DNA from 3 places in the Lysinibacillus sp. BSL11 genome. Region 3 is predicted to be linked to each of the others. Evidence: riboswitches for the same ligand, from Rfam matches in the RefSeq annotation. Region 3 holds a riboswitch; each other region holds the start of a gene.

Region 1 (10,351 bases), on a different contig from region 3:
ATAAGGCCATTAAGACACGCGGGAGCCTTAATGTATGTAAGACAAAATCATAATCTCCATTCCCATAGCCCATCAATTCTTTCACCACTGTCACTGGATGAATAAACTCACTACCAGCAGATAAACCCAGAACCGTTATGATGACTAATAATAAGCTTAATAGTAATAGTATCCAAGCCGATCTTTTAGCAATTTGAAAAGATATACGATTAGATTTCGTTCGTACTGTCACATAATTAGGCATTTTTTGCTAACCCCTTTCGTGCAATATAAATGAAGAAAGGAGCTCCGATTAAGGCAGTCATGACACCAATCGGCATTTCCAATGGCATAATCACATATCTTGCCGCAATATCAGCCAACAGTAGCAATATTGCTCCCAACACGGCACTGTAGGGAATAATCCAGCGATAATCCGTGCCAACAAGATGGATCGCCATATGAGGGACAATCAAGCCAATAAAGCCTATTGAACCTGCAACAGCTACTGAACTACCTGCAAGTATGATAATAATTATGCCTAGCGAGATTTTCGTGATCATTGTTCGTTGTCCTAATCCTTTGGCAATATCATCTCCTGATTGTAAAATATTGATTGAACGCCCCATAAATATTGCCACAACTGTCACTCCTAAAACAAACGGTAGGACAGGCACAAGCATTTCAATACTACGCCCCGATACAGAACCTGCTAACCAAAACAGGACACTTTGTAAACCTTGTTCATCGATGACTAAAAGCCCCTGCGTAAACGAGACAAATAGAGCTGTAATCGCTGCACCAGCTAATACTATTTTTATCGGTGTTAACCCATCTCTTCCTAATGAGCCTAGGAAAAAAACCATTGCTCCCGCTGCACCTGCCCCTAAAAAGGCAATCCACATATAGCTCATTAAAGACTGAACGGAAAAAAGAGTAATAGCACTGACAATAAAAAATATGGCCCCTGCATTAATACCTAAAATATCAGGAGCTGCTAAAGGATTTCTTGTTAATGCTCGCATTAATGCACCCGCAATGGCAAGGCTTGCGCCAACTACTGTAGCGATCACAGCTCTTGTAAATCTAGATGTTCGAATAATGACATGCTCCTTATTAGCAGCATCAAAATGAAAAATAGCATCATAGATTGACGAAAAAGGTATGGACGTTTGACCAATAGCTATGCTGATTATAAATGCCAGCAAAAGAATCAAACAGCTGATGAGTAAACCTATTTGTTTCATCGGTCTACTGGAAAGAATAATTCTCATGTTATGCCAACTTTCTTGATCCACAATTTATCTTATGTAGGTTTCAATTATGCTCAAACACTACAATGAGAGGGCTGTTATTCAAGTATTCTCTAACACTTTTAACAGCCCATTCTTCATTCACTATTTTTCTAATTCAAACTTGTCATAAATATCATCTAGCATTAAATTAGCACTAGTAATACCACCTGCTAGATTCCAATTGATTTCATCTACCTGATAAACTTGATTCGCTTTCACTGCGTCAAGCTCTTTCCAAAGTGGATGGTTTGTCCAATCTTCATAAGTTTTTTTCACTGTCTCATCATTTTCCATAAACATATAAATAACATCAGCATTCATTTGTGTAATACTTTCCTTGTCCGTTAGCTTCACAATTTCTAAAGAATCATCTGTTAAATTTTTAGGACCTTGGAATCCAAGCTCAGATAAAATAGAACCCGCATAACCTGTCACATAAATACGAGCATGGTCTGCTCTAAAGTTGACAACAGAAACATGGAATGGCCATTTATCGCCAAGCTTCTCTTTGATTTTTGTTTGGAAATCAGCTACTCGCGTATCCCAATCGCCAAGTAATTCTTTCACCTTATCTTCTTGATTCATTGCTTGACCCATCATTTCAGCTGTTCCTTTGAAATCGAAAACTGTTTCATGAGCAACTGTTGGAGCAATCTGCGATAACTGATCATAAATTTCTTCATGACGTACTTTAGAAGCAATAATTAAATCTGGTTTAAGCTTTGCAATTTCTTCAAGGTTTGGTTGTGTTTCTTGTCCTACAATTGCAACGCCATCAAGCTCATTCTTCATATAATTATAAACAGGCGCTTCAGCCCAAGATTCTACTACCCCAACTGGCTTAATGCCCATAGCTACTGCAACATCTGTTGCGCCTTGATATAGTGTAACGATTTTTGTAGGTGTGCCTTCAATCGTTGTAGTACCCATTGCATGTGTAATCTCACGACTAGAAGATTTTGATTCTGTGTTACTTTCTTCTGCTTTGTCGTTCTCTTGTGAACTACTGGAGTTCGATGTTTTCTCCCCACACCCAACTAATAATAACGCGAAGGTTAATAGTAGTGTGAACAGTACAAAAAAGTTCTTTTTCTGCAGTGATAATTTTGGCATACATTTCCTCCTAAGAAATAATCGACAACGATAATCATTATCAATTAAAGAGTATACTGTACGATTGTTTTATTGACAATATCTATTTTTTCAAAAAACATACTTTTTCAATAAAAATTTATTTTACATTATGCCGCTAGGAAGAACGTTATTTAAAAAACCTATTCATCGCGTTGAAAAAAAAGCAAGTGGATGGTTGTTAGAGGCTTTTACTTTTCACTTCGAAAATATGTGCTATTTTGTTCACTACTGTTAGTATGAAAGAAGTTTTGCAGCATGATTGAGGGGAGGATCATCGCCCTTTGGAAAGGACAATGAGGGAACGGAAAACGCCTCGCCCGCAAAATTGCTTTTCCTGCCGTTGACATCATCTTTTTTCAACAATATGTCATGCTTTCATTTCACTCAAAGACGTAGGCAAATTGATTATAGATTTTCTACTATTTTAGTTACTTGTTAGATTTACCTATGCATTAATAGGCAAATAAATAGACCCTATCGACGTATATCTCATATCTTAATAATGAACTACAACTTATCAAAACAGGAGGTAATAACATGTTTCAACGAAGACGCCATCCGGCAAAAGGTCCACACTGCTGTCCGCCACAAATGATGCCAATGCAATATGATCCACCACAATTTTTACCACCAGAGCAATATGTACGCACAAATTATATCCATACGGTTGTTCCACACGTACAACCTGCACATGTTACAACAGTCAACAAACATATGATTGATCATCAGTACTATTTCCCATGCACAGAATCTGTCGTGAATGAATGCTGTGAAACACATACAATGTGCGGTATGCCACCTAACCCTTGCCATATGCCTATGCCACACCATCATAAACATATGCGCTAATACTAAAATAACGATGGGGTTGTCATATGACCCCATCGTTCCTAATATGTTCAGAAAAAAACCGAGTCACCTTTATCAGGGACTCGGTATCTTTATGATTAATACATTTTTAAATATTGATCGCGTTCCCACTGATGAACAGTTGTACGGTACATATCGAACTCGATTTCTTTTGCTTCTTTAAAGTTTGCATAAATATGCTCACCTAGTGCTTCCTGTGCTACTTGATCTTTAGCAAGTAATGTTAGTGCATCATCAAGTGCTGCAGGTAGGTTTTCAATACCATTTGCTTGACGCTCTTCTTCCGACATCACATAGATGTTGCGGTTAATAGCAGCAGGTGGAGTTAGGCTTTGACGAATACCTTCAAGACCTGCTTCTAAAATAACAGCCATCGCTAAATATGGGTTTGCAGAAGGGTCTACAGAACGTACTTCAACACGAGTTGAAAGGCCACGCGCAGATGGAATACGAATTAATGGTGAACGGTTTTGTGCAGACCATGCTACATAACATGGTGCTTCATAACCTGGTACTAGACGTTTATAAGAGTTAACTGTTGGGTTTGTTACAGCTGTGAAACCTTGTACGTGTGCAAGAACACCCGCCATGAATTGCATAGCTGTTTCAGAAAGACCTAATTCTGTAGATTCATCATAAAATGCATTTTCTTTACCTTTAAATAGCGACACGTTAAAGTGCATACCAGAGCCTGCTTCACCAAATAGTGGTTTTGGCATAAATGTAGCGTGTAAGCCATGTTTACGAGCGATTGTTTTAACCACTAATTTGAATGTTTGGATGTTATCACACGCAGTAACAGCATCCGCATATTTAAAGTCGATTTCGTGTTGTCCTGGAGCTACCTCATGGTGTGATGCTTCAATTTCAAAGCCCATTTCTTCTAGCTCTAACACGATATCACGACGGCAATTTTCACCAAGATCTGTTGGCGCTAAATCGAAATAACCACCATGGTCATTTACTTCTAAGGTTGGTTCGCCTTTTGCATCTAATTTGAATAAGAAGAACTCTGGCTCAGGCCCTAAATTAAAGCTTGAGAAGCCCATTTCTTCCATTTTTTTAAGAATTCGTTTTAGGTTGTTACGTGGGTCACCAGCAAACGGTTCGCCTTTCGCAGTGTATACATCACAGATAAAACGTGCTACTTTCCCTTTTTCAGAAGTCCAAGGGAATACTACGAAAGTATCAAGATCAGGATATAAATACATATCAGATTCTTCGATTCGAACGAAACCTTCAATAGATGAGCCATCAAACATCATTTTATTTTCAAGTGCTTTGTCTAATTGACTTACAGGAATCTCAACATTTTTGATAGTGCCAAGAATATCTGTAAATTGTAAACGAATAAAGCTTACGTTTTTTTCTTCGATGAGACGTTTAATGTCCTCTTTTGTGTATTTACCCACAGTTTTCCACACTCCTATAATTTGTCTAGCTTTTATGTTTACCCTACCCTATTTATTAATAGAATCGAGATAAATCCCCTCTTCGGATGGACGATTTTTGCATGCGCTGTGCTTGACGCATTTCTTCGCGCATAATTTGTCGTAATTCTGAATCACTTAAGTCTTGCTCATCAGTTGTCGCAACAGGATTTTTCTTTTTAGCAAATATTTTTTTAATCTTCGCCATATTCATACCCTGTTCTAAGTAGTCTTTAACCTCAAGCAATGTATCGACGTCATTTAGTGAAAACATACGTCGATTGCCTTCTGTTCGGTGCGGCTCAATTAAATGGTGTTCTTCATAATAACGAATTTGTCTTGCCGAAAGCTCTGTTAATTGCATCACGATACTCATCGATAATAACGGCATAGTTCGTCTAATTTCACGACTCATTTAAGTCCTCCTCCAATACCCGCTTATCATATAACGAAATTTTTTTACTGTCAACCAACCATGTAAGGTTATCTAACATGGTTGGCACTATTTTTTTCAATCAGATTAAAAATTGTAAAAAACTATTCATATTTAGGCTTTATCTATTGTCTTGTTATGCTTTTTGAATGGCTTGAACCGCACTGCAAATTGCAAATTTAACGTGTTCATATGTTAGTCCGCCCTGGATAAATGCTGTATATGGCGGTCGTATTGGGCCATCCGCTGTTAGCTCAATGCTAGACCCTTGAATAAATGTCCCCGCCGCCATAATGACATCATCTTCATAGCCTGGCATATAGGCTGGTTCAGGAGCATAATGGGCATTTATCGGTGAGTTCGCTTGTATTTCCCGACAAAAGTCAATCATTTGCTGTGCTGTTTGGAATGATACTGATTGAATTAAATCTGTACGCTTCGCATCATAGCTCGGAGAAGTGCTCATGCCGATTTCCTCGAGCATTGCAGCTGTAAATATCGCCCCTTTTAGTGCTTGCGATACAACATGTGGTGCCAGGAAAAATCCTTGATAAAAATCACCTAGTGTATTTAATGTGGCCCCCGCTTCTGCGCCAATACCTGGAGATGTCATACGATAGGCACATTTCTCCACTAAATCTGCGCGGCCAGCAATATAGCCACCAATTTTAGCCAAGCCTCCACCTGGATTTTTAATGAGCGAGCCTGCCATTAAGTCAGCACCGACCTCTGTAGGTTCCTGCGCCTCTACAAACTCGCCATAGCAGTTATCTACAAAAATAACAGCTTTCGGGGCTATTTTACGTACCTTTACACACATATCTGCAATTTCTTCAATTGTAAAGGATGGACGTGTTGCATAGCCTTTTGAACGTTGAATCGCGATCATTTTGGTTTGTGCTGTAATGGCCGCTTCTACACCTACCCAATCAATGGCCTGGTTATCTAGTAAATCCACATGTCGATAACCGATTTTATAATCTTTTAGTGAACCTGTATCTTTATCACCACCATCGACAATGGATTGCAATGTATCATATGGCTGACCAGAAATATAAAGCAGCTCATCACCAGGACGTAAAACACCAAATAGACTAAGCGTGATTGCATGTGTGCCTGAAATAATTTGTGGTCGGACTATGGCTGCCTCTGCACCAAATACTTCCGCATAAACACGCTCTAGATTATCCCGTCCCTCATCATCATAGCCATAGCCGTTTGATGGATGTAAATGATAATCACTTACTTGATGCTTTCTGAAAGCTGCTAGCACCTTCTGCTGATTGTAGAATGCCATTTCTTCTACCTTGGCATGATAAGGCCGAACTTGCTCCTCTACTTTTGCCGCTAACGATAGCGTTTCTATTGATAAATTTGATGTAAACGTCATTCTTTCTTCTCCATTTCACAATGTCTCGCATTTCAATCAGTAAGATTTATTAACTATCTAAATTGACTTCAATCACTCTAGAATTTCCTAACCAACTACTGGTATATGAACGCTTTTGACGAATGTTTTTCTTTATTTTAATCACATTTTATCAATTTGTATGTGTACCTGTAAAACTTGCCTATTGTTTCTAAGAGGATTTTACGCTAAGCTAATGTGCGGACTCATTTCAAGAAGCGTATTTAATGACCGATTTTGGCTATTAAATTCATAAATTCTGTTACGTAAAACGTCTTTTAACTTTTAAAAAAGTTTATTTATTGATAGAAGGGGTGAAAGGGATGGCTTGGGAGGTTTTTAGTATCATAGGAACAATTGCCTTTGCTATTTCTGGGGCAATTATTGCCATGGAAGAAGAATACGATTTATTCGGTGTATATATACTTGGTATTGTGACTGCTTTTGGTGGAGGAGCTATTCGAAATTTACTCATTGGACTACCTGTCACAACACTTTGGGGACAGGATATGATGTTTCAAATAGCGCTTGCTGCGATTACGATATTCTTTATTTTTCCACATCATCTGATTCAACATTGGCATCGTTGGGGTAACTTCACAGATGCGATTGGCTTATCAGCATTCGCTATTCAAGGCGCACTCTATGCTGTCAAGCTTGATATGCCAGTGAGCGCAGTCATTGTAGCTGCTGTTTTGACAGGTTCAGGTGGTGGTATTGTACGAGATTTATTAGCTAGAAGAAAACCATTAGTTCTCCGTGATGAAGTTTATGGAGTTTGGGCAGCTCTTGCTGGACTGTTAATCGGTTTCGAGGTTTTTACAGGGGACATTTTCCTTTATATTTTATTCGCAGTGATTACAGTTTTACGTATCTTTTCCTATATGATGAAGTGGCGCTTGCCATTACGTAAATTAAATCGAGCATAAACACCATTCAGCCAATGACCAAAAATTAAGTCATTGGCTGTTTTATTGTTTTAGCTAATGTTTCATTCCTTATATGATTAAAAAAGAGACATTTAACTTACCTTTTTAACAACTGCATTGATTCTTCTAAAGTCACCATGTTTTTCATCATCGAGCAAGCTGCATCTAAAATAGGAAAGGCTAAGGCTGCTCCAGAACCTTCGCCTAAACGCATATTCATGTGCAACATCGGTTCAATGCCTAGTAATGCAGCGGCAATTTTAGCCCCTGGTTCCTCTGAGGCATGGGAAGGAATAATATAATCTTTTACTTTTGGTTCTAGCTTATAAGCAATGAGCGCGGCAATAGTTGAAATAAATCCATCAATGACAACAGGTTTACGATGGACAGCAGCGCCAAGTATAATGCCTGTCATCGCCCCTATCTCTAATCCTCCAACCTTAGCCAGAACATCAATAACATCATTTGGATTAGGCTTATTTAAGGTAATTGCTTTTTCAATAACTGCTGCTTTATAGGCAATGCCTCCTTGGCCTACTCCTGCACCAAACCCCGTTACTTCGATAGGCTTGCATCCCGTCAAAACAGCTAATATCGCAGCACTTGGTGTTGTATTGCCGATGCCCATTTCTCCAGTCCCAAGTACATCAGCACCTTTTATGATTTCCTCAGTGGCCACCTGGATTCCTACTTCTATCGATTGAATGGCTTCTTGTTTGGCCATAGCTGGACCTTGTGCCATGTTATCGGTACCGTATTTAATTTTATGAATAAGGACTCCTGCATCAAGTGGAATATCTTCTTTTACCCCAACATCTACTGTGACAACCTTTGCATTGGTAATGCCCGCAATCGCACAAACGCCTGTACCTCCCTTAGGAAAATTTAATGTTTGAAAGACCGTCACATCTTGTGGATTCGTGGTTACACCTTCCTCGCAAACACCATGATCTGCAGCACAAACAATTATGACTTTTTTATCAATCACCGGAAATAATTGTCCAGTTATGCCAGAAAGCTGCACTGCAATGGACTCTAGTTTTCCTAAACTGCCAGGGGGTTTACATAGGGCATCTATACGCTGTCTAGCTTGCTCCATCACCTTCAGGTCAGCACCTTGGATGTTTTGTATCGTGTCTTGTAGTAATTGCATGATAATTGCTCCTCTCTTTTTAAGACAAAAAGAAAAAGTCTGTAGTTTATTGTCATGACAAATAAACTACAGACTTTTCCATCATCTATATCTTCTAAAGCATGTAGGCAGGTCTCCTGGCTCAAGTTCAACATCTCATAGCACCTTCCCAGCAATTCGCTAGTGGCATACACTATGAAACTCCCTTATACAGTGGCGGGTCCGCTAAAGCTTTTCACTTTATTCCCTATTCTCCCAAGTGGGCACCTATTGCTTTTATGTAATTATGTTAAATCTACTTTACAACTTTTTTAGTGTCAAGAGGAAAAATTTTTTTGAGTGTTAACTTAGTACAACCAGCTATTCAAACAATTTAGGCTTATTAAGAGCTTGTAACAACAAATGAATCCCTCTCGTTCACCTGATTGTTATTAACTTCAAATATTTTATCTGCTTCACTTATTAAAACAGGGTGATGAGTAACCAATATAACAGTCTTTTGTTTTTCTTTATTTAAATATAAAAGTAATGTTTCTATATTTATTTGGTTGTCTTTATCAAGCGCAGAAGTAATCTCGTCAAACAAATAGATATCCGCATCTCTTAGAAGCGATCTTGCTATTGAAAGTCTTTGCTGTTGCCCAGTAGATAATTCAAGCCCATTATGCCCAATAAGAGTTTCAAATTTATAGTCCAACGTTTCTATATATGAATAAATGTTAACCATTTTACAAATTTGAATTAATTCTTCATCCGTTGCATTCGGCTTTGCTAATAACAAATTTTCCCTTATTGTCCCTGTCATTATAAAATGCTCTTGCGTTACCAAACATACCCTTTTTCTATAAACATCATTAGGAATATATCTAATATTTTGATTGGATAGAAATATTTCACCCTGATAATTAATGTATAAACCTGATAATATATTCAATAATGTCGATTTACCTGATCCGCTTTCTCCCTTAATCAATACAATTTTCTTCAAAGGTATTTGGAAATTTATATTTTCTAAAACTGGAGATAATGCATTAGTATAGGTAAAGCTTACATTCCGTAACACTATTTTGTCTTTTCTAAAATGATGCGATGAATTTACATAGTCTGATACTATCAATTTCCTTATATTGTATTTATTGTCTCCCATTAAGTTTTTTACTCTATTTACAGACACAATTGCTTCTTGTAAAAAGGAATTTAGTTGAGAAAATCTTAAAAATGACTGACTAAAGTTATTGGCATAGGTTGTGAATGCTATTAATACTCCTAAGGTGAGGCTGCCTTTATAAATAAAGTAGGCACCTATAATAAGGATAATTAAATAACTTGTAAAGTTTAATAATTCTATTATTGATCCTGATTTTATACTTAAACGCATTTTATCAAGAGTATTTTTGTATAATAAGGTAATTCTCTTTTGATAGTTATCTATGGCGTTTATCTCATTATTAAATATCTTAAATAATTTAAATGATGACAGTATTTCTCCCAGATAGGTTAAATAAGAATCTAAATCTTTTTTGATGGCAGTATCCGTCATCCTTATTTTTTTTCCATAATATTTAAAAATGATAAGTGCTAAAGGACAAGCAATGAATAAAATACTAGCTAAAATAAAATTAAGATTTATCAATATTACGAACACAATTATTATACTGATAAAATCTACAACAATATTTAAAAACTCTGATACTACTTCAGAAAATGCCTTTGTATCATTTTCTATTTTATTCATCAGTTC
Region 2 (10,351 bases), on a different contig from region 3:
TACATTAATTCCAATTTTCACGCTAGGTAATAATTTAAACCACATAAAAAATGCTAGCTGAATGGCTGACAGCTAGCATGGAAACATTTCTTATTTAAATAACTCTGGGTACACAGCCTTCGCTACTAATTCTACAGCTTCACCAATACGCGGACCAGGTCGATTAGAGATATCTGTATCGATGGACAATACCGCTTTGTTTTGAATAGCTGTCACAGTATTCCAACCATCTCGTCCAAGAATTTCTCCTATTGGATCTTCTGTATAGTTTACTGTTGTTAAAATAATATCTGGATTTTTAGCAATAACATCTTCCTCATTCACTTTTGCCCAGCTATTCAAGTCAGAAAAAACATTATTAACATTAGCTGCATCTAATATTTCTTGCTGGAAAGTGCTAGAGCCTGCTGTATATATGTCTGGCTTAGGGCTAACCTCTAAATAAACATTTTTCGGCGTTTTTACGTCCTTCACCTTCGTTTGTACTTCAGCAATTTTCGCTTTAATCTCTTCATTTAATTTATTTCCTTTATCAGCAACATCCATCACAGCAGCTATTTGTTCGATATCTCCATAAACATCATCGAAAGTAGTCGCAGATTGAATAACAAACACTTTAATTCCTGCGTCCTCAAGCGGCTTTAGTGCATCCTTATCACCGATTGTATAAGCAATAACAACATCTGGCTTTAACGCTATAATTCTTTCACTGTTAAAGTTCGTAGTATCAGAGACACGTTCAATTTTTTGTGCTTCCTCTGGGTAAGTATCGTACTCAGTTGCTCCTACAATTTTATCGCCAACACCTAAAGCAAACAAAATTTCAGTATTACTTGGTTGTAAAGATACAACTGTTTTTGGTACTTCATTAAACGCTATTTCCACTCCACGGTCATCTGTCACTTTATAGCTTGTTTTCTCTACGTGTTGTGTACCCTGCGAGGCATCTTTATTTTTTGTATCTTCAGCAGTGCCACAGCCTGCTAATACCAGTGCAAGTAAGAGCACTGATAGCCATTGGAAATTAAATACTTTCTTCATTGTTATTCTCCTTTTTCTTTTTCATTGGGTAGGATTTACTAATAAACGGTATTTCAGAAATTCCAGCTTGCTGATTCATAAAAACAGCCATGACAAAACATACATTAGCTAATAAACCAAGGTAATCGAAAAGAATAGCAGGAACCTCTCGTTCTTCTGATACTTTGTGTAAAGTTCGATATGATTTTTTTGCCTCACTGCGACAAAGATGTAAGGCTGCAGCGGCCTCTGTTCCTTGAGGTAAAACAAAACTTTGAATCTCTTCCTTCACATGGCGAACGTAAAAATCATAACGCTCACTTAACCAAGATAAATCCTCTTCAGTTACCGCTAATTTCCCACGAACTGAGCCATTCACATGATACGCCATAGGTAACATAAGTAATAAATCCTCAGCAACAACTTGAACATCCTCTTTTTTTACCGCAGCTAATGCAACTCCTAGATGTGTTGTAAGGCTATCTGTTCGAATTTCAAAATCAACCGTTGAAGCTTTCTCACGCATAAATGGATAACAAGAATAACGGGCATCTTTTTTCACTTGCTTCCCCCCTATTTTCTATAATGAAAAATTCTTACTTGAAAGGCATAAAAAAAGTCGCTCCTTTTGCAAAGGAACGACAAAAATACAAGATTGAGCCATCAAACTAGACAAAGCCTATGTATTTGCCGTATATCCTCCTAGCTTCCGAGAAGTTTTTATACGTTCAAATAAAGGTCGGTCTCCTGGCTTGTACAGTTCGTCACATAAAACGAATGTGTTATAAAGGACCTTCCCATCTTCTTTGAGACAGTGGTAAATCTTTATAATGGCTGTACTTACAGTTGCGGAAACAGCTCCGGTTTTTCACCGGATTCCCGATTATGCTTACTAGCACCTTTATCCTGCAAGAATATTTCATTTGTAAAGCAGTTTATCATATATGATTCAGAAAAAATAGCTGTACTCAATTTTAAAATATAGTAACACTAGAAGAGAAAATTCCAACAAATTTTTACATTATTAAGAAATTTACTATAGTAGTGTTTCAATTGCTTGTTCAATATCGAGCTGTGAATCTGTTGGTTCAAAGCGTGCGACGGTCTTACCATTAGCATCTACTAGAAATTTTGTAAAGTTCCAGCGAATGTTACGACCATCTAAAAAGCTTGGGGCAAGTTGAACAATTGCTTCTGCCAACATTTTCTCCTGCATACTTGCCTTCCCAAACTCTCGGTAATTCACTTCATGCTTTAAATAATTAAAGAGTGGATGTGTAGCCTCTCCATTTACCTGTACAAGCTCAAAAATCGGGAATGTGACCCCATAGTTTACCTTGCATAGATGCTTAGTTTCCTCTCCATCCTCAGGATTTTGATGGCCAAATTGATCACAAGGGAAGCCAAGAACTACAAAATTCTCTTTTCCATATTTATCATACATTTTCTGTAAGTCTTCAAATTGATATGTAAATCGGCATTGGTTTGCCGTGTTAACAATTAACATTGTTTTTCCACGATATGTTTCCATTGATAAAATTTCGCCATTAGGCTTCCGAACTAGATAATTATAAATGCTCATGCTATAATCCCCTTTTTTCATTCATTATAGTTGACTATTCTACCGTTCATCAAAGAATTTGCACAAAAAAACACCACCTCGCTACTTTGAACGGATGGCTGACTTATACTTCTTTTTATATTTAGCATCTTGTTCTTCATTAATTAAACGATGGGCAATATCTAATAATTTCGAGTCATTTGTTTGATCATATAGCTTTTTAAATGACATAATAATATCCTGACGAATAAGAGATGGCTGTTTTTCATCTATACATGTTTGAAATCTTTTAGCTAGATACGATACAACCAAATCTCTTTGTACTTGACCCGCCTGTCCAATTTTCCAAATGGCCTGTAATGCATGCCTTGCTGTAGCAGATTGTTCATCGTAAGTCACAGCCCAAATCTTTAAAAAATCCTCCAAGACCCTTTCTTCTGGATCACTTTTTGCAGCTAAAGCGCATAAAATTTGTGCAGCACGTGCACGAGAATAACCATTATTGTATGTAAGTGCTTTTATTAGCTGTTCCCAAACTGCATATGTCCAATCTACAGGTTCCTGCATAATTTTCATTAATTCCTCGTAAGATTCATATTGAATATCGCGATCATGCTCTGTTAGATTACTAAAAAGTTGCAAAATCTCTTTTTCCATAATTCATCCCTACCTTTATTGTTTCAGAACGTAATAAAATTTGATTTATGGTACACTTAACTTAATTTTTTTCGCAAAGAAGGTGAGTTTATGAATAAATTTAATGCTAGGAAATTGATTTTTCGGTTGATTGTGATAATATCCCTACTTCTAGCTGCCTATTTTGTTATCCCAGTGTCCATGCCTTTAATACTTGCTGGGATCAGTGCATTTTTCTTAGAACCCATTGTCATGTTCTTTAAACGAAAATGGAAAATGTCACGGAAAATAGCAGTTGCTTTTATTTACATAGTGAGTGTTATTGTTATATCTATTATTTGTTATCTATCCATTACACAAATAATGACACAAATAATTTTACTATCTAAGCAAGCTCCCTATTATATTTCCAAGCTATCAGATATGTGGCTTCATATGCAAGAAAATATTTCTAAATACACAGAAGACTTTCCACCTGAAGTAAGTGCTTCGCTTCAAAAAACCACAATGGATTTCATAAAGAAAGTTGAAGAATCCTTTTTAAGCTTCTTTAATTATAGCAAAGTTTCTGCCTTCTTTTCAGAGATACCCAGCCTATTTATCAGTCTTCTCGTTTATATGATTGCGCTATTCCTATTTATGCTTGATTTGCCTAAGTTAAAGCAAATCACTTATAAATATTTAAAGCCCAATACAGCAAAGAAGATAAAAATTATTTTAAATCGCTTAAAAGATGCTACATTTGGCTATATGAAGGCTCACTTATTTGTAAGCTTTATTATTGGAGGCGTCACACTCATTGGACTGCTATTAATCCAACCGAAATACGCAGTAACAATGACGGTTATTATCTGGTTAATAGATATTGTACCATTCCTAGGCTCTATCATTATTCTAGCGCCATGGGGGCTTTACCACCTATTGATGGGAAACACCTCTATAGCTGTAAAATTATTCATCTTAGCTGCTATTTTACTTATTATTCGTCGAGTAGTCGAGCCTAAGTTAATGGGAGACCATATCGGTTTGTCCACTTTACCAACATTAATTTCCATGTTCATAGGTCTACAGTTATTTGGTATTATCGGTTTACTTGTTGGTCCATTCGTTATTATTTTCTTTATTGCGTTGAAAGAGACAGGTGTCATCAAAGTAAATTTTAAAATTTAATATCAATCTAGTATGCAGGGAAATCTCTTTTCAAGAATAGACGTAGTCGTCTTGTTTCTTTTGAAAGAAATGCAAAATAAAAAGGTCAATCTTTGTATATTTTTCTCTACAAAGATGACCTTTTTCTTATATCAACCGTCTATATAATAGTGAGGCCTATTGAATACGTCCAAAGCCTACTAAGTATTGATTCCACCAATCAAGTGACTCAATTACGACACCATTGTTTTGAGCGTCGATCATTGTGTTATTACCTAAATAAATACCTACGTGTGCAACCCCTGAACCATAGCTGAAGAACACTAAGTCCCCAACACGTGCTTCACCTGCTGAAATGCGTTGTGTTGCTAAATATTGTTGTGATGCTGTACGAGGTAAAGAAACACCCGCTTGCTTATATGACCATTGTACAAGACCTGAACAGTCAAAACCTGTTGATGGGTTGCTACCACCCCAAACATAAGGACGTCCTAGGAATTGTTTAGCTGTTGAAATGGCATCTCCTGAAGAAACAGTGCCAGCTCCTGACCCAACAATAATCTTTTGTGGTTCGCCTCCACCATTATTTTGAGTTGCTTGTATAACTGGTGTAGCTGCTTGAAGTGCACGTAAACGAGCTGCCTCTTCTTCAGCTGCTTTACGCTCTGCTTCTAAACGTTCTTCTTCTTGTTTCGTTGCAATTTCAGCTTTTAATGCAAGTGATTTCGCTTCGTTCTCAGCTTTCTTCACTTCCATTTCGCTTTCTTTTTGCTGAAGCTCTTGGAATTGTTTTTGAAGTTCCTTTTGTTTTTCATCTAATGTAGCTTTTTGTTGCTCTAAGCTTGCTTTATCTGCTTCCTGTTGATCCACTAATTCTTGGTCAGCATCCATTAATGTTTTTACCGCTACGACACGATCCATTAAATCTGCAAAGCTTTTTGCCTCAAGCACTACGTTTAAATAAACACCTACAGTGTTGTCTTGCGCTTGGTATGCAGCCATACGTTCACTTAAAATTTTTGAACGTTGCTCGATGCGTTTTTGTGTTTCAACAATACTAGCATCCACTTCTTTAATATCAGCTTGTACTTGTTTAAATACCTTTACTTTTGCGTCGATCTCTTGTTGTAGTTTCGTTAGTTCTTCTTGTAATTTTTTAATTTGTGCATCTATTTCTGCCTTTTTCTCAATCATTTGTTGAGATGTTTCTTCGGCATGTACTTCTGTTGGTTGAATTGTATTAAATAATAAGCCGCCAGCTAGTGCTAATGCTAGCACCATCGACTTACGCCATTTGTTACGCTTAGCCACGTTACCTTCATTTCCCTTCATCTATCAATTTCGCTCTCGATATTCTATGTAATCACTTGAACGATTTCTATTTTAATTAAATGTTCTTATATTTATTTTAGCCTTTTAAAGTTTAGCATTTTCTACATAACTTTTATACTATTTCATGTCTATTTAATACATTAGTAAAACTCGAAATATTTCTGTAACATTCGCCTATAAACTACATTATTCTACAAAACACATTTTTCTTCTACACAGGGAAACTATTAGCTAATTCGACATTAGACCCAGTAGATCTTTTGTAATGTTTTTGTAATATTTGAGGGTATCAAAGAAAAAAGGTAGGGAAAAAATTCCCTACCTATTGCTTCATTGACCTTAATGCTTGTATAGATAATCTCACTAACAAAATGGCACATAAAAATAAACCTAAATATGCTGCTGTGTTCAAATAGACCGCATAAGAATCATGGATAAATTGTGATATTGCTAAAAGAGCGACAGATATAATACCAAAAGTTATACCCACCAGCAGCAAAACAAATTGAGAAAACAAATGTGTAATAAAACGTGCATTATGCTCATCCGAAAAGACATCATGATGTAAAATGATTTTTCCGCTTTCAACTCGCTGAATGAGCTGATCGACTCTTCTAGGCATTTTACGCAAAGTCGGTATAAGCATAGATAATTCTTCTTGCAGCCGCTCCTTAGTTGCCATCGGTTCTTTAAAAGGTTTAAGGAAAGAGGCACGCATATATGTAGCAGAAAAATCCTTTGCCTCTGTAAAGATATCAAAACGTGAATCTATTACCCGTAATGTGCCATCTAACGTTACTAAGGAACGGAGAGCCAATCCCACCGCTGGATAAAATGCAAGTCCAAAATCTCTTACCACTGTAAACAGGGCGTGAATTAATTCTTCAGTAGGTATACGGTCAACATAGGAAATTTTCAGTAATATTTGGTCGATTGCCTGTTCCATTCTCGCACGTTCTGCATGATCAGCATTTTCCACTAATAATGTTAAGCCATCATATAAAACGCTTGAATCATTTAGTTGAATGCCCATCAAAAATAACTTTAAGCCTTCTTGCTGTGTTGCACCTAGACGTCCTACTGCGCCAAAGTCAAGTAAGACTGGTGTGCCATCTGATTCATCTATATGGATATTTCCTGGATGTGGGTCTGCATGAAAAATACCAGAGAATAGCATCTGCTCAAAAAATGAATAGAGGACGGTTCTTGCAAACTGCCTACGATCAATAGACAAACGATTAAATTCAGATGCCCCATCTGCCACACTTTGTCCACGAATATACTCCATCACAATAACATTTTCATTACTGTAAGGCGTAAATATTTTAGGAATTCGAACCTTGTAATCGCTTTTCGCCAGTGCATTCTTCACCTGTAGCGTATTACGTACTTCAATATCTAAATGAATCTCCTCACGTAGTCCATCTGCAAATCCCCCAGCCAACTCTCTAAAGCCCAATGATTCTGCCCAGGTTGATTTTGTGGATAGCCAATTAGCAAATTCCTCTAAAATTTCAAGGTCATCGCGCATAATACCTTTTACTTCTGGACGCAATAGCTTGACTACCACCTCTTCATAATCCTTAAGCCTTGCTTTATGCACTTGGCCAATAGAGGCTGCTGCAATGGGCTCCATTTGAAATTGGCTAAATATTTCGTCCATTGATTGCGGAAGAGACCTCTCTAAAATTTGTTTCACTTGCTCCTCTGATAAAGGCCTTACTCGGTGCTGCAGCCTTTCTAATTCATCAATAAAAATAGGTGTAAAAAGCTCTTTTCGTGTGGAAAGCACTTGGCCAAATTTAATGAAAATCCCACCACATTGTTCTAAAGTTGCACGCAAAGCAATTGCAAGCTCTTTTTCATTTTCTCGTTGCCTCGCATATTTAATCGTTTGTACGACACCATTTGTAACAGCAATTTTTAATACCTGACGCAGGCGTTTCTGCTGTCGCCAATAGCTACGCAATCGCAATAGTAAAGATTTTTGGCCGTGACGGCGATCTCCATTCGTAATGCCGCTAGGGTCAAAAAGCTCAAATACCAAATAAAGCAACATCGAAATGAGTAGCATACTACCGATCCAAATCAGTGTGCTTACCTCAGTTACTGTTTGCATCATCGTTTCTGATAAAAAATCTGTATGGCGCAGATAAGAATACCAGTATACAAAAGAGGTTAATGTCACACTAATAACGACTGACAGCACTCTTCGCACAAAATTAATATTCGAGCCAATTAATCGTCCACTTACAATATAAATCAAACCCGATACTATGAGGATTTGGGTTAAAAATTTCAAAAAGATCAACAGTGTCACCCCCTAAGCCATTTCCATTTCCTACTACCGTTAGTATAGCAAATTTGTGCACCAACTTTCTTGAACGAGGAACACAACAAAAAATATATTAGTTCTATACCTTGATAAAATACCTATAAGGGTATATTATTTATTTGTAGTATTTAAACTATATTATTCACCTATTTTCAGAAGCAAAACCTTCATTTAAATGCTTTTAAATACCCTAATAAGTATTTACTAAGAAAAGGAGTGTTTATCAATTGAGAAAAAAATTTTTAGTAGTAGGTGGCGTTGCAGGTGGTGCATCCACGGCGGCACGTATTCGTCGTCTCGATGAAAAGGCAGAAATTATTATGTTTGAAAAGGGGCCAAATGTTTCATTCTCTAATTGCTCTCTACCCTTCCATTTAAGCGGGATTGTTGAAGATAGCAACAAATTAATTTTAATGACGCCTCAAGGCTTTCAAACAAAATACAATATAGAGGCTCGTGTTCAACAAGAAGTTGTACGTATTAACAGAGAGCAAAAAACCATCACCATTAAGGATTTAAAAACGAATAGAGATTATGAGGAAAGTTACGATACGTTAATTTTATCCCCAGGAGCAAGTCCTATCGTCCCTGACTTAGAGGGCATTCATTCTAAGCACGTCTTTACCATTAGAAACGTGGCTGATATTGACCGTTTAAATCGGTATCTACAAGCAGAGAATGTACAGGATATTGCCGTGGTCGGCGGAGGCTTCATTGGTGTAGAGGTAGCAGAAAATTTGAAGCTAGCAGGCTTTAATGTCTCTCTAGTTGAATTTGGCCAACAAATTATGGCCCCTTTTGATTATGATATGGCTCAAATCTTACACAAGGAAATGACTGATAAAGGGGTTCAAGTTATTGTCAATGACGGCCTTGCAAAGGTTACGCCAAATAATGTGACGTTGAACTCAGGCAAACATTTGAAAGCACAAGCAGTCGTATTAGCGATTGGCGTTCGTCCTGAAATCCACTTAGCCAAAGAAGCCGGGCTAACTATCGGTGAACTCGGAGGCATTCAAGTTGATGCTAATTACGTGACATCCGATCCTTCTATATACGCTGTGGGAGATGCGATTGAAGTATTCCATCAACTTACCCATAAAAAGACACGACTTGCTTTAGCCGGCCCCGCTCAGCGACAAGCTCGTGCTGCAGCTAATCATATGTATAACATCCCTCATCACAATAAAGGGGTTATTGGATCTTCAAGTGTACAAATTTTTGAACTCGCATGTGCGACAACAGGTTTGAACGAAAAAACAGCTCTAGCAAATGGCTTTCAGGCGAAAAGTGTTTATCTGATAGCTCCTGATAAAGTAGGCTTAATGCCAAATAGTAATCCGCTTCACTTTAAGCTCGTTTATGAAACACCAACGGGTAAAATCCTTGGAGCCCAAGCTATAGGTAAAGGCAATGCAGATAAACGAATTGATGTAATAGCAACCCTCATCACAATGGGCGGTACTTTAGAAGATTTAAAGGAGCTGGAGCTATCCTATTCTCCAATGTTTAGCACTGCCCGTGATATTGTTAATTTGGCAGCTCTTGTAGCTCAAAATCAATTACATGGACACTTCAAACAAGTAAAAGTTGATGAAGTGAGAACACTCATTGAAAATCAAGCCTACTTCTTAGACGTACGCGAGAAGAATGAATTTGAATCCGGTCATCTCCTTCATGCACACAATATTCCTCTAAGTGAACTTCGAGAAAGAATGGATGAAATCCCTAAGGATCAAGCAGTGTATGTGCATTGCCGATCCGGTCAGCGTAGCTATAATGCTGTTATGACCCTTCAAAATAGCGGTTTTTCTAACGTCTTTAATGTAAGTGGGTCATTCCTTGGGATTAGCTTATATGAATATTTTACAGATATCACAACGAACAGAGATAAAATAGTAACTGCTTATAATTTTAAATAACTTAAAAGGGATGCCGATTATTAGCATCCCTTTTCTTCGTTAGTTTGTAGACAAAACTTTTTCCCAGTCAATCGTACCATTTTTAACTTGTTCACGTTTTTCCTTATCCATGATGTCATTTGGACGCCCGCCTTTTGGCCAGTCTTTTTCATGGTTTGCCCACTCTGGACGATCCTGCGATAAAATAAAGGCAGCTAAATCTGCAGCTTCTTGATCTGTTAAGGTCCCCGCTGCACCTATCGGCATATTATTTTGAATATAACCAGCCATTTTTGACATACGTGCCATGCCTGCGCCATCATTAAATGAATCATCTCCCCATAAAGCCGGACCAGTATTAGCACCAGTTCCTGCGCCATCAGCTGCATGACAGGCTATACAGGACTGTGCATAAAG
Region 3 (10,351 bases):
TGGCGTAGGGTCTTTAAAGCTTTTCGATTATATTCCAGACCGTGGCCTTCGAATAAAATCGACCCAGCTGTAGGTTTTAAAATACCATTAAGATGCTGAAATAAGGTTGATTTTCCCGCGCCATTATGCCCGAGTATGGCGATTTTTTTACCTTTTGGAATGTTTAATGTAATATCTGATAACGCCTTCGTACCATCCGCATAGGCATAAGATAATTGGTTGAGTTTAAAATAAAACGTTGTCATGTGAAATACCCTCCGTATACGATGAGGACTAGTAAAATTGCTGCCATGCCTAGCCAATTTTTCTTGCTATAAGAGCCCATCTCTTGCCAGTAGACAGCCTCGCCTCCACGTGATTGCATGGCGTTGTTGAGCTCCCGGCTACGTTGAAACATTTCCACAAATAATGCCACAATAAGCATGGAGACAGAGCGTAGCCATTGCATCGGTGAATGATAGCCGAGACGTGCTTGCTGGGCGAGATGTATATTTTGCATACTTTCTAAAAACATAAAAATAAAACGATAGGTTAGTTCGACGAGCTCCACTAATAAAGAGGGGAGTCGCCATTGTCGTAGCACATAACATATTCCTTGTACGGAAGTAGTTAGAATTAAAAAGTATAAACAACTAATGCTGCCAAGGACAATAAAGAACAGCTGTTGCGCTGATAACACACTTGCGTTCCCAATAAAAACAGTCCAATTCCTCCATGTAAACGACCAAATATGGGCAGGGAGTGTATTCGTTGATGATGTAAAAGAAAGTAAAATAGATACAAGACTTGTTAATAAGAAAAAGCCAGGTAGCAATAATAGTTTGCCATAGTATGTAAGCGGAATTTTGGCACCTAAAATGATAAAAGCACTCATTACAAAAAATGTAATGAGTGAAAGTCGTTCATCTCTCATGATGAGCGTTATGAGAAGTAATCCAAGTGAAAATATCATTTTTTCTAGCGGATGAACGGACGCTAGCTTATTCAGATAGGCATACTTATCAATGAGTAACATAATGGTTAACCTTCTTTGTGTTTGCCACGCATATAGCCGATGAAGTAGCCAATAAAGCCAGCTCCTATAGCTGCCTGTAGCACGAATAATAAGCTTTCGATTTCACCACTTGGTGGCTCCCATAGACTTTCAAACCATGGCTCATATTCCGCATTGATTTCACCAATAGCTGCTTCTGCTTCTCCATCAGCACCACCAAATTCAGCACCTTTTTGTATGAACAAGGGAATGATGGCTAATAACACAACAATTGCTAATAACAATAAATTTTTTTTCATCTGTTAATGTGCCTCCTTTGTTGAGAAAACACGTAAAGTTTTTAGTTCGCTAATATTGTATTTTTTCAAGAAATTCATCACTATGACCGTTAAAATTCCTTCACTCACTGCTAAAGGAATTTGAGTTAAGGCAAAAATACCTGCAAACTTTGTAAAGGATGCCATAAAGCCTCCAACCTCTGAAGGAAAGGCTAGTGCTAGTTGTACAGAAGTCACAATGTATGTACCTAAATCACCAAGCATAGCTGCAAAGAATACGGCTAGTGAAAATGACAAGCCTACTTTTTGAGCACCTTTAAAGACAAAGTAAGCAATAAAAGGACCAACAATAGCCATAGAAAAGGCATTAGCCCCTAAAGTTGTAATTCCTCCATGAGCTAATAATAAAGATTGAAATAATAAAACGATTGTTCCAATTACACTCATTGCTAGAGGGCCAAAGAGTACTGTCCCAAGTCCTACACCAGTTGGGTGAGAGCAGCTACCTGTAACAGAAGGGATTTTTAAGGCGGATAGCACAAAGGCAAAGGCTCCTGAAAGCCCCAAAAGCATTTTTGTTTCAGGATTTTCATCAACGGTTTTTCGAATAGAACGCAATCCTAGAATGATAAATGGAATAGAGATGACCCACCAAAAAATAGCCCATTCGATTGGTAAAAAACCTTCCATGATATGCATGGCAAAGGCACGTTTTGGCACGATTAAAAAGGCCAGTAAAAAATAACTAAGTTTCCACCATGAAAATTTCAAAAAGCTTTCCTCCTAACTAATTAGTAGATTTTTAGAAGATTGCGTGCGTAATTAAAAAAAGCACTTCTCCACTGGTGGAAAAGTGCATAGCTAAAAAAGCAAATAACATTCTCATCTGCTAAGCCGCACACCTATCCTCGTAGGCTGAAACGATCACTTATTTTTCGGCAGGTCTCCTGGCTCTAGTTCAATGCTTTATAGGTCTTCCCATCCGTTGGACAGTGACATATTCTATAAAGCTCCCTATTACAGTGGCGGGACCGCGCCGGACTCAAACCGGCTTCCCTTTTAAGCAAAATGACAAGCACTTTGCACCGAAAAACATTCAAATTGTGAGATTTCACGACAAAGTGTAACATGAATTTCCATAAATATGCTATACCTTTTATAAATTTTTATAATTAAAGGTCAATGGCGAATATTCTGATAACGATTTATGGGCAAATTATATAGATTGTATAAATTTCATACCTAGTTCCATTCAAAATTGATAAATTTGTCATAAATTTTTAAAGAAATATTGAAATTTTAAAAAAATAAGATATGATAAAGACAGTTTTCTATTTAAAATTCTAATAAAAATTTCATATAAAACGTCAATAAGTGCTCGAATAGCTCGAGATAATAGGGAAATTGGTGAAAATCCAATACAGCCCCCGCTACTGTAATAGCTGATGAAATCGCAAAGCCACTGGTGCAAACTTGGGAAGGTGCGATAGTAAAATGAAGCTTAAGTCAGGAAACCTGCTTATTTGATTGTGCATGCAAACTTTTCGGAGGGAGAAGTTGAAGCGAAAGCGAGTACCTGTATTTCATGCTATTCGTTTTTATTTGGCTTCTACAAAACCTTTACTCTTCGTTATAGAGTAAAGGTTTTTCTTTTTCCAAAAAGCAAATGAGGGGAGACAGAAGATGACAACTTGGAATTTAGAGGGGATGAAAACACATCTCTTTATTTGCAATGGCAGTAGCTGCATGAAAAAGGATGGGGAGGAAATTACCTTAGCCATTCGAGATGAGATACAGCGGCAAGCACTCGATCAAGAAATACATACGACAAGAACGCGCTGTAATGGACGATGCAAGGATGCTTGTGTGGTAATTGCCTACCCCCAAGGAAACTGGTATCGTGTGCCATCAACAGAGCATGCTAGAACACTAGTACAAGATTTATATCATGAATCCTTATACAACGAACATGTCTTTACACTTCATGAAGGTACATTACAGCGTACTGCTCAAACAACTGCCATTAAAGGGATCGAAAAGGTGAAAGAGGGGTAACAACATGGCGCAAAAAGGAAAAATTTTCGTAGTAGGCTTTGGACCTGGAGATTTTAAGCATATTACGACACGTGCAGTAGAGGCATTACAACAAAGTGATATGATTATAGGCTACAAAACCTATGTAGAGCTGATTCAAGATTTAGTAAGTGCAAAATCGATTGTTAGTACAGGCATGACAGAAGAAGTGTCGCGTGCACAGGAAGCCGTTCGTCAAGCAGAAGCAGGGAGCATCGTCTCGGTGATTTCGAGTGGTGATGCAGGCGTCTATGGTATGGCGGGATTAGTATATGAGGTGTTAATTGAGCTAGGCTGGACAGAAGCAACAGGAATTGAAGTAGAAATTGTTCCTGGGATTTCTGCGATTAATTCATGCGCTAGCATACTTGGTGCACCCATTATGCACGATGCTTGTACAATCAGCTTGAGTGATCATCTAACACCTTGGAATTTAATTGCAAAGCGTGTCGAGGCAGCTGCAATGGCAGACTTTGTCATTGCTTTATACAATCCTAAAAGTGGTCGTCGAACAAGACAAATTGTCGAGGCTCAGCGAATTCTCTTAGAATATCGTTCGCCAGACACACCAGTAGGGCTTGTGAAAAGTGCCTATCGAGAACGTCAAGAAGTGACCATGACAACACTAGTAGAAATGCTAGAACATGATATTGGTATGCTGACAACAGTTATTATCGGGAATTCATCAACATTTTTCTATGACAATAAGATGATCACGCCACGCGGTTACCAACGTAAATATACCCTAGGTGAAGAAAAACAGCCATTACGTCCTCATCAACGTTTACGCGAAGAAAATGAACCTTGGGCAATGAACCAAGAGACAGGAACAGCGCGAAATGACTTTACGGCTGACCCTAATGCGGGACGATTTAACAAGCCCAGTATAGCCGCTACGTCAAAGCCGAAAAAAACAGCTCTTGAAATGGCTACAGTGGCACTCGCAATGGTAAAAGGGACAAGCGCAGTCAAAGTAACACCGAAGCTTGTACAGCAAAAAATAGAATCTATATTTGAACTAGCAGTAAGCCCTGGAGTAGCCAATAAATTTTTTACTCCCCAGCAAATGATGACTTTAGCAGAGGTTGTTGGGGAGGAGGGGACGATGGAATACACACCAGATCATCAAATTCATTTGAAAATACCAACGACTGCCCCTGAACAGATCACAGAGAAATTACAGGAAGTAGGATTTTTATTAACCCCGATTGGTGATGTGTTATCATTGAAGGCTTGTGATTTTTGCTACGGTGAAAAGGCTGATTCGATACCATATGCAGAGGAATTACAAGAAAAACTAGGCGGTATGTCCTTACCGAAGACATTAAATATCGGCTTTAATGGCTGTGGTATGGCCTGTTATCGGGCTGTATTTGATGATATTGGCATCGTCTACCGCAAAAGTAAATTTGATGTCTTTATTGGAGCAAAACCAGTCGGTCGTACGGCTCACGCAGCACAGCCTGTTGTAGAAGGGCTGGAGCCTGAGCAGCTGATTCCACTCATTACAGATATTATTGAAGAATATAAAGCAAATGCTCATCCAAATGAACGCTTATTTAAATATTTTAAACGTGTGAAAAAGATACTGCATTTTACGTATCAAGATATGTCTTCCAAAATAAAAGTAGAGCCAGCTCCGTGCGGCGACTAGTAAGGAGTAGAGAGATGAAAGCTATTTTATTTGTCGGCCATGGGAGCCGTTTAGCAGCAGGAAATGATGAGGTTCGTACATTTATCGAACAAATGACACCGCGTATTGATGAACAATTTTTAGTGGAAACTTGTTTCCTTGAATTTGCTTCACCGAACATCGAAGAAGGTATTACAAACTGTGTGAAAAAGGGAGCTACAGAGGTACATGTAATTCCAATCATTTTACTGCATGCAGGCCATTCAAAACTGCATATTCCAGCGGAAATCGAGCATGCGCGTGAGCATTATCCAACAATTACCTTCACATATGGTCAAACAATTGGTATTCATGATGAAATCTTTGCCATTTTACAAGATCGCCTAGCTGAAATTGGCTTTAATTCAGAACAAGAGCAGGAAGAAACAGCGATTTTATTGATTGCACGAGGTGGCAGTGATCCATCTGCTAATGGTGATTTTTATAAGATCACGCGACTTCTATGGGAAAAACTACCTGTAAAATACGTAGAAAGTGCTTTTATGGGTGTCACAGATCCACGAGTTGAAGAAGGAATTGAACGTTGTGTCAAACTAGGTGCAAAAAAAATCATCATGTTACCATACTTTTTATTCACAGGCATTTTGATGGAACGCATGCATGGTATGTGTGAGAAGTTTACTGAACTTTATCCAGATTGTGATATACAAATTGCTAACTATTTTGGCTACCATGAGCGTTTACAAAATGTTTTATTAGAGCGTATTGAACAGGCAATCAACGGTACATCAACAGGTATGCAAGATCTAGAAGATTATCGTGCCTATGCGGCAGTACATGGACATGCACATCATCATCACCATCATGATCACGATCATGGACATGCGCATCACCATCACCATCACGATCACGATCATGGACATGCGCATCATCACGATCACCATCATGACCATCACGATCATGACCATGACCATCATCATGAAGAGGAGCCGGTAAAATGATTTTCATGTTAGCAGGGACAAGTGATGCAAGGGATCTAGCCCTAGCATTACAACGTGCAGGTTATGCAGTAACCGCTACGGTCGTCACTGAATCGGCAGCCTCTAGTCTTGCTGACGTTGGCCTGCCACATTTAATCGGTAGACTGACCGCTGAGGAAATGGCGACCATCATGACCGAGCAGGGCTATCGATTGGTGGTAGATGCTTCTCATCCATTTGCGGAGGAAGCCTCTAAAAATGCGATGGCAGCGGCAGAGCAGGCAAAGATTCCTTATATTCGCTATGAAAGAGCTCATGAACATTATGCCCATCCTTTGATTACTGTTGTAAAGGATTATGAGGAGGCAGCTCAGCTAGCTGCAGAAAAACGCGGTGTCATTATGCTAACGACAGGAAGTAAAACACTCGCTACATTTACGAAGGTTTTACAGGGCTTAGAAAACACAAGAGTAATCGCTCGTATGCTTCCACGACTGGATAATATGGAAAAGTGTGAGGCACTTGGCGTGGCGCAGCGAGATATTGTGGCTATTCAAGGTCCGTTTTCAAAGGAATTAAATGAAGCTCTATTTCGTCAATACGGAGTGACGTTGATGATTACCAAAGAAAGCGGTAAAGTGGGCTCAGTTGATGAGAAGCTAGAGGCAGCTCTCGCATGCCAGATTGAAACGATTCTTATTGCACGACCAAATATACAATACGGCCAACAATATTCAACATTTGAAGAAGTATTACAGGCTGTTGAACATACAATTTAGGAGGCATTTTCCATGGATTTTAAAACAGATTTTAAACCATTAACGGTAGACCCAGATAAAATTTACGATTACAGTTTCTCTATTATTGCAGAGGAAATGGGCGAGCATGACTTCTCAGAAGATGAATGGAAAGTTGTACGTCGCATTATCCATGCGTCAGCTGATTTCGAGCTAGGCCGTAGTGTCATCATTACACCAGGTGCGATTGAAGCGGGTATCAAGTCTATTCTTGCAGGACGTCATGTCATAGCAGATGTGCAAATGATTGAAAGTGGCTCTGGTAAAAAGCGTTTCCAAAAACATGGTGGCGATTTGCATTGCTATATTGCGGATGAAGATGTGTCAATAGAAGCGAAAAAACAAAATACAACACGTGCCATTATTTCGATGCAAAAGGCATCAAAATTACATGAAGGTGGTATTTATGCCATTGGTAATGCACCAACTGCATTGCTGGAATTGATTCGATTAATTAAAGAAGGGCTAGCAAAACCAGATTTAATTATCGGTATGCCTGTTGGTTTTGTGTCAGCAGCTGAGTCAAAAGAAGAGCTGCTTAAACTAGAAGGGATTCCGTACATTACAAATGTTGGTCGTAAAGGCGGTAGTACAGTGACGGTTGCTGCTTTAAATGCCATCTCACTTTTAGCGGACGAACAGGCGAAAAAATAATGGAGCGGAAGCCAAAAAAGGACCCCAAGGACATGCGTCACGGTTATACGACGGGAGCCTGTGCAACTGCTGTATCAAAGGCTGCACTGCTTGCCCTTATTACTAAGGAGGAGCAAGAGACAAGCACGATTCATTTACCTATTGGTCGAGATGTAACCTTTACAATTGAAAAATGCATATTTGAAGAAAATGCTGTCAGCTGTGAAACGATTAAAGATGCTGGTGATGATCCTGATGCGACCCATCAGGCACTCATCGTTGGCACAGTGAGCTGGGCAGATACACCTGGGATTCATTTAGATGGAGGTATTGGCGTCGGGCGTGTCACAAAGCCTGGCCTGCCAGTGCCTGTCGGAGAGGCAGCCATTAATCCTGTACCCCGTAAAATGATTTATAGCACGATCCAAGGTGTGTTGGACGAATTTCACATTACTCGAGGCGTGAATGTGGTGATTTCTGTACCTAAGGGAGAGGAGATTGCTAAAAAAACGTTAAATGGACGACTCGGTATACTTGGGGGCATCTCAATCTTAGGCACAAGGGGAACCGTCGTGCCTTTTTCGAGTTCTGCTTATATGGCCAGTATTGTCCAAGCCATCAGTGTAGCGAAAGAGGCTGGCTGTGAGCATTTAGTAGTGACAACAGGTGGACGAAGTGAGAAGTTTGCGATGAAACAATATCCACATCTAGCAGAAGAAGCATTTATTGAAATGGGTGACTTTGTAGGTTTTACATTAAAGCATTGTAAGCGTTTAGGCATCAAACAAGTTTCTCTCGTTGGGATGATGGGGAAATTTTCTAAAGTCGCACAAGGTGTCATGATGGTGCATTCCAAAAGTGCAGCAATCGATTTTAATTTTTTAGCACAACTGGCAGAGGAGATAGGGGCAGATAGAGAAACGATAGCACAAGTTCTAGAGGCAAATACAGCTTCACAAGTAGGTGAGATGATGATGGAAAAGGGCTATGATGCGTTCTTCCATCATTTATGTGAGGCTTGCTGCTATTCCTCTATCCATCATATTAAGGGCGGTTTAACGCTTTCCACATCGATCTATTCGATGCAGGGACAATTATTAGGAAGGGCTGATGACATTGCATCGATCGATGAAGTTGATTGGGATCGGGGATAACGGATTAGCAAGCTTATTACCGCAATACCTTCAGTGGATTGAAGACTGTGAGGTACTTGTTGGTGGTGAGCGAGTACTTGATTTTTTCCCAGACTTTAGAGGTGAAAAAATCCTGATAAAAGGAGGTCTTTCAACACTTGTTGAAAGATTGGCTGAAGAAACAAGAAATACCGTGATTCTTGCATCTGGAGATCCATTATTTTATGGCATCGGAGGCTATTTAGCAAAAAAGCTACAAATAGAGGTTTATCCATATATGAGTTCTGTCCAGCTGGCCTTTGCGAAAATGGGAGAGAGCTGGCAGGATGCTTACGTAACGAGTATTCATGGACGACCAATGAAGGGCTTGGCACAGCGAATTGATGGCAAAAAGAAAGTAGCACTTTTAACAGATGCAGAGAATAGTCCGAATGCTCTCGCTCAATATTTAAAGCATTTTGGTATGACGGAATATCGTGCGTTTGTAGCCGAAAATTTACAGGGCGACAACGAAAAAAGTGGCTGGTACTCGCTCGATGAAATGGAAGTTACTCATTTTTCTCCTTTAAATGTCGTGATTTTAAAACAAACAATAGCACCGAAACGCTACACACTTGGGATTGATGATGAAGAATTTTCACAACGAAAGCCAGATAAAGGACTTATTACGAAGAAAGAAATTCGAGTTTTAAGTTTGCAAGCCATGCAGCTTCAACAGGATAGCGTTATTTGGGATATTGGCACATGTACGGGATCCATGGCCATTGAGGCAGGTAAGCTTGCTCCGGAGGGACAGGTTTTTGCCGTAGAAAAAAATGCCCCTGATTTAGACAATTGTCTTCAAAATCAACAAAAGTTTCGAGTTGATATAACGGCTATCCATAGTAAAGCACCAGAGGGTTTAGACAACTTTCCAGACCCTGATGCCATTTTCATCGGTGGCACTGGTGGTGAAATGGTTGAGTTACTGCAATTATGCTGTCAGCGTTTAAAGCAAAATGGGCGCATTGTCTTAAATGCGGCGACTATTGAAAATTTATATAAAGCCGTTGAGGCATTTAAAGCTTGTGGTTTTGCTGTTGACATTTTACAGGCTCAGCTTGCACGCAGTAAACCAATTTTAGATATGACACGCTTTGTGCCATTAAATCCAATATACATTATTTCCGCTTATCGAAAGGAAGAAAATCATGAGTAATCTAGGAATTTTATATGGCTTGGGCGTTGGTCCTGGCGATCCAGAATTAATTACAGTAAAGGCATTTCGAGTGATTCAGGAATCACCTGTTATTGCTTACCCAAAAAAGCTAAAAGGCAGTAAAAGCTATGCCCATCGTATTGTAGATGTATATATTAATCCAGACGAAAAAGACATGCTTGGTCTTGTATTCCCAATGACGAAAGATGAGGCTGTTCTAGAACGTGAATGGACAAAGTCAGTAGAACTTGTCTACGAAAAATTACAAGCAGGCAAAGATGTAGCCTTTGTTACAGAGGGCGATCCATTATTGTATAGTACGTTTATTCATATGATGAAGCTAATGCAAGATAAGCATCCAGATGTCGAAATTCGCACGGTACCAGGGATTTCTTCATTTAATGGATCTGCATCGCGCTTAGGTATTGCGTTAGCGGATGGTGATGATCGTGTTGCGATTATACCTGCGTATGACAATTACGAAGCGATGCGTGAAGCGATTGAAACGCATGATGCTGTTGTCTTTATTAAAGTGGCGAAAGTTATTGATTTAATGCTTGAAGTGCTACGTGATTTAGATTTATTAGATAAAGCATCCGTGGTGACAAAGGTAACATCAGATGAAGAAATCA

Evidence for each region. A riboswitch is a leader RNA that binds a small molecule or an ion and turns the genes downstream of it on or off. The one in region 3 is predicted to bind cobalamin.
Region 1: linked by a shared signal. The riboswitch ahead of cobT (nicotinate-nucleotide--dimethylbenzimidazole phosphoribosyltransferase) and the one ahead of RCJ95_RS00255 (energy-coupling factor ABC transporter permease) in region 3 are both predicted to bind cobalamin.
Region 2: linked by a shared signal. The riboswitch ahead of RCJ95_RS07650 (hypothetical protein) and the one ahead of RCJ95_RS00255 (energy-coupling factor ABC transporter permease) in region 3 are both predicted to bind cobalamin.

What each region holds. Positions count from the first base shown of each region.
Region 1 is NZ_JAVGCX010000002.1:302,167-312,517, forward strand. It holds gene RCJ95_RS04210 (FecCD family ABC transporter permease) at 1-244, opposite strand, end outside; gene RCJ95_RS04215 (FecCD family ABC transporter permease) at 237-1,253, opposite strand; gene RCJ95_RS04220 (ABC transporter substrate-binding protein) at 1,377-2,387, opposite strand; gene RCJ95_RS04225 (CotD family spore coat protein) at 2,946-3,257, shown strand; gene glnA (type I glutamate--ammonia ligase) at 3,356-4,690, opposite strand; gene RCJ95_RS04235 (MerR family transcriptional regulator) at 4,746-5,123, opposite strand; gene RCJ95_RS04240 (methionine gamma-lyase family protein) at 5,278-6,531, opposite strand; gene RCJ95_RS04245 (trimeric intracellular cation channel family protein) at 6,873-7,478, shown strand; gene cobT (nicotinate-nucleotide--dimethylbenzimidazole phosphoribosyltransferase) at 7,576-8,631, opposite strand; cobalamin riboswitch at 8,721-8,896, opposite strand; gene RCJ95_RS04255 (ABC transporter ATP-binding protein) at 8,993-10,351, opposite strand, start outside.
Region 2 is NZ_JAVGCX010000005.1:143,532-153,882, reverse strand. It holds gene RCJ95_RS07655 (ABC transporter substrate-binding protein) at 91-1,041, opposite strand; gene RCJ95_RS07650 (hypothetical protein) at 1,025-1,582, opposite strand; cobalamin riboswitch at 1,741-1,938, opposite strand; gene RCJ95_RS07645 (glutathione peroxidase) at 2,057-2,602, opposite strand; gene RCJ95_RS07640 (hypothetical protein) at 2,684-3,238, opposite strand; gene ytvI (sporulation integral membrane protein YtvI) at 3,329-4,387, shown strand; gene RCJ95_RS07630 (C40 family peptidase) at 4,544-5,698, opposite strand; gene RCJ95_RS07625 (ABC1 kinase family protein) at 6,021-8,009, opposite strand; gene RCJ95_RS07620 (FAD-dependent oxidoreductase) at 8,261-9,955, shown strand; gene RCJ95_RS07615 (c-type cytochrome) at 9,995-10,351, opposite strand, start outside.
Region 3 is NZ_JAVGCX010000001.1:40,677-51,027, reverse strand. It holds gene RCJ95_RS00270 (energy-coupling factor ABC transporter ATP-binding protein) at 1-245, opposite strand, end outside; gene cbiQ (cobalt ECF transporter T component CbiQ) at 242-1,015, opposite strand; gene RCJ95_RS00260 (energy-coupling factor ABC transporter substrate-binding protein) at 1,021-1,293, opposite strand; gene RCJ95_RS00255 (energy-coupling factor ABC transporter permease) at 1,297-2,043, opposite strand; cobalamin riboswitch at 2,193-2,377, opposite strand; cobalamin riboswitch at 2,628-2,809, shown strand; gene RCJ95_RS00250 ((2Fe-2S) ferredoxin domain-containing protein) at 2,956-3,327, shown strand; gene cobJ (precorrin-3B C(17)-methyltransferase) at 3,332-4,999, shown strand; gene RCJ95_RS00240 (sirohydrochlorin chelatase) at 5,014-5,979, shown strand; gene cobK (precorrin-6A reductase) at 5,976-6,737, shown strand; gene RCJ95_RS00230 (precorrin-8X methylmutase) at 6,750-7,409, shown strand; gene RCJ95_RS00225 (cobalt-precorrin-5B (C(1))-methyltransferase) at 7,409-8,542, shown strand; gene cbiE (precorrin-6y C5,15-methyltransferase (decarboxylating) subunit CbiE) at 8,499-9,719, shown strand; gene cobI (precorrin-2 C(20)-methyltransferase) at 9,712-10,351, shown strand, end outside.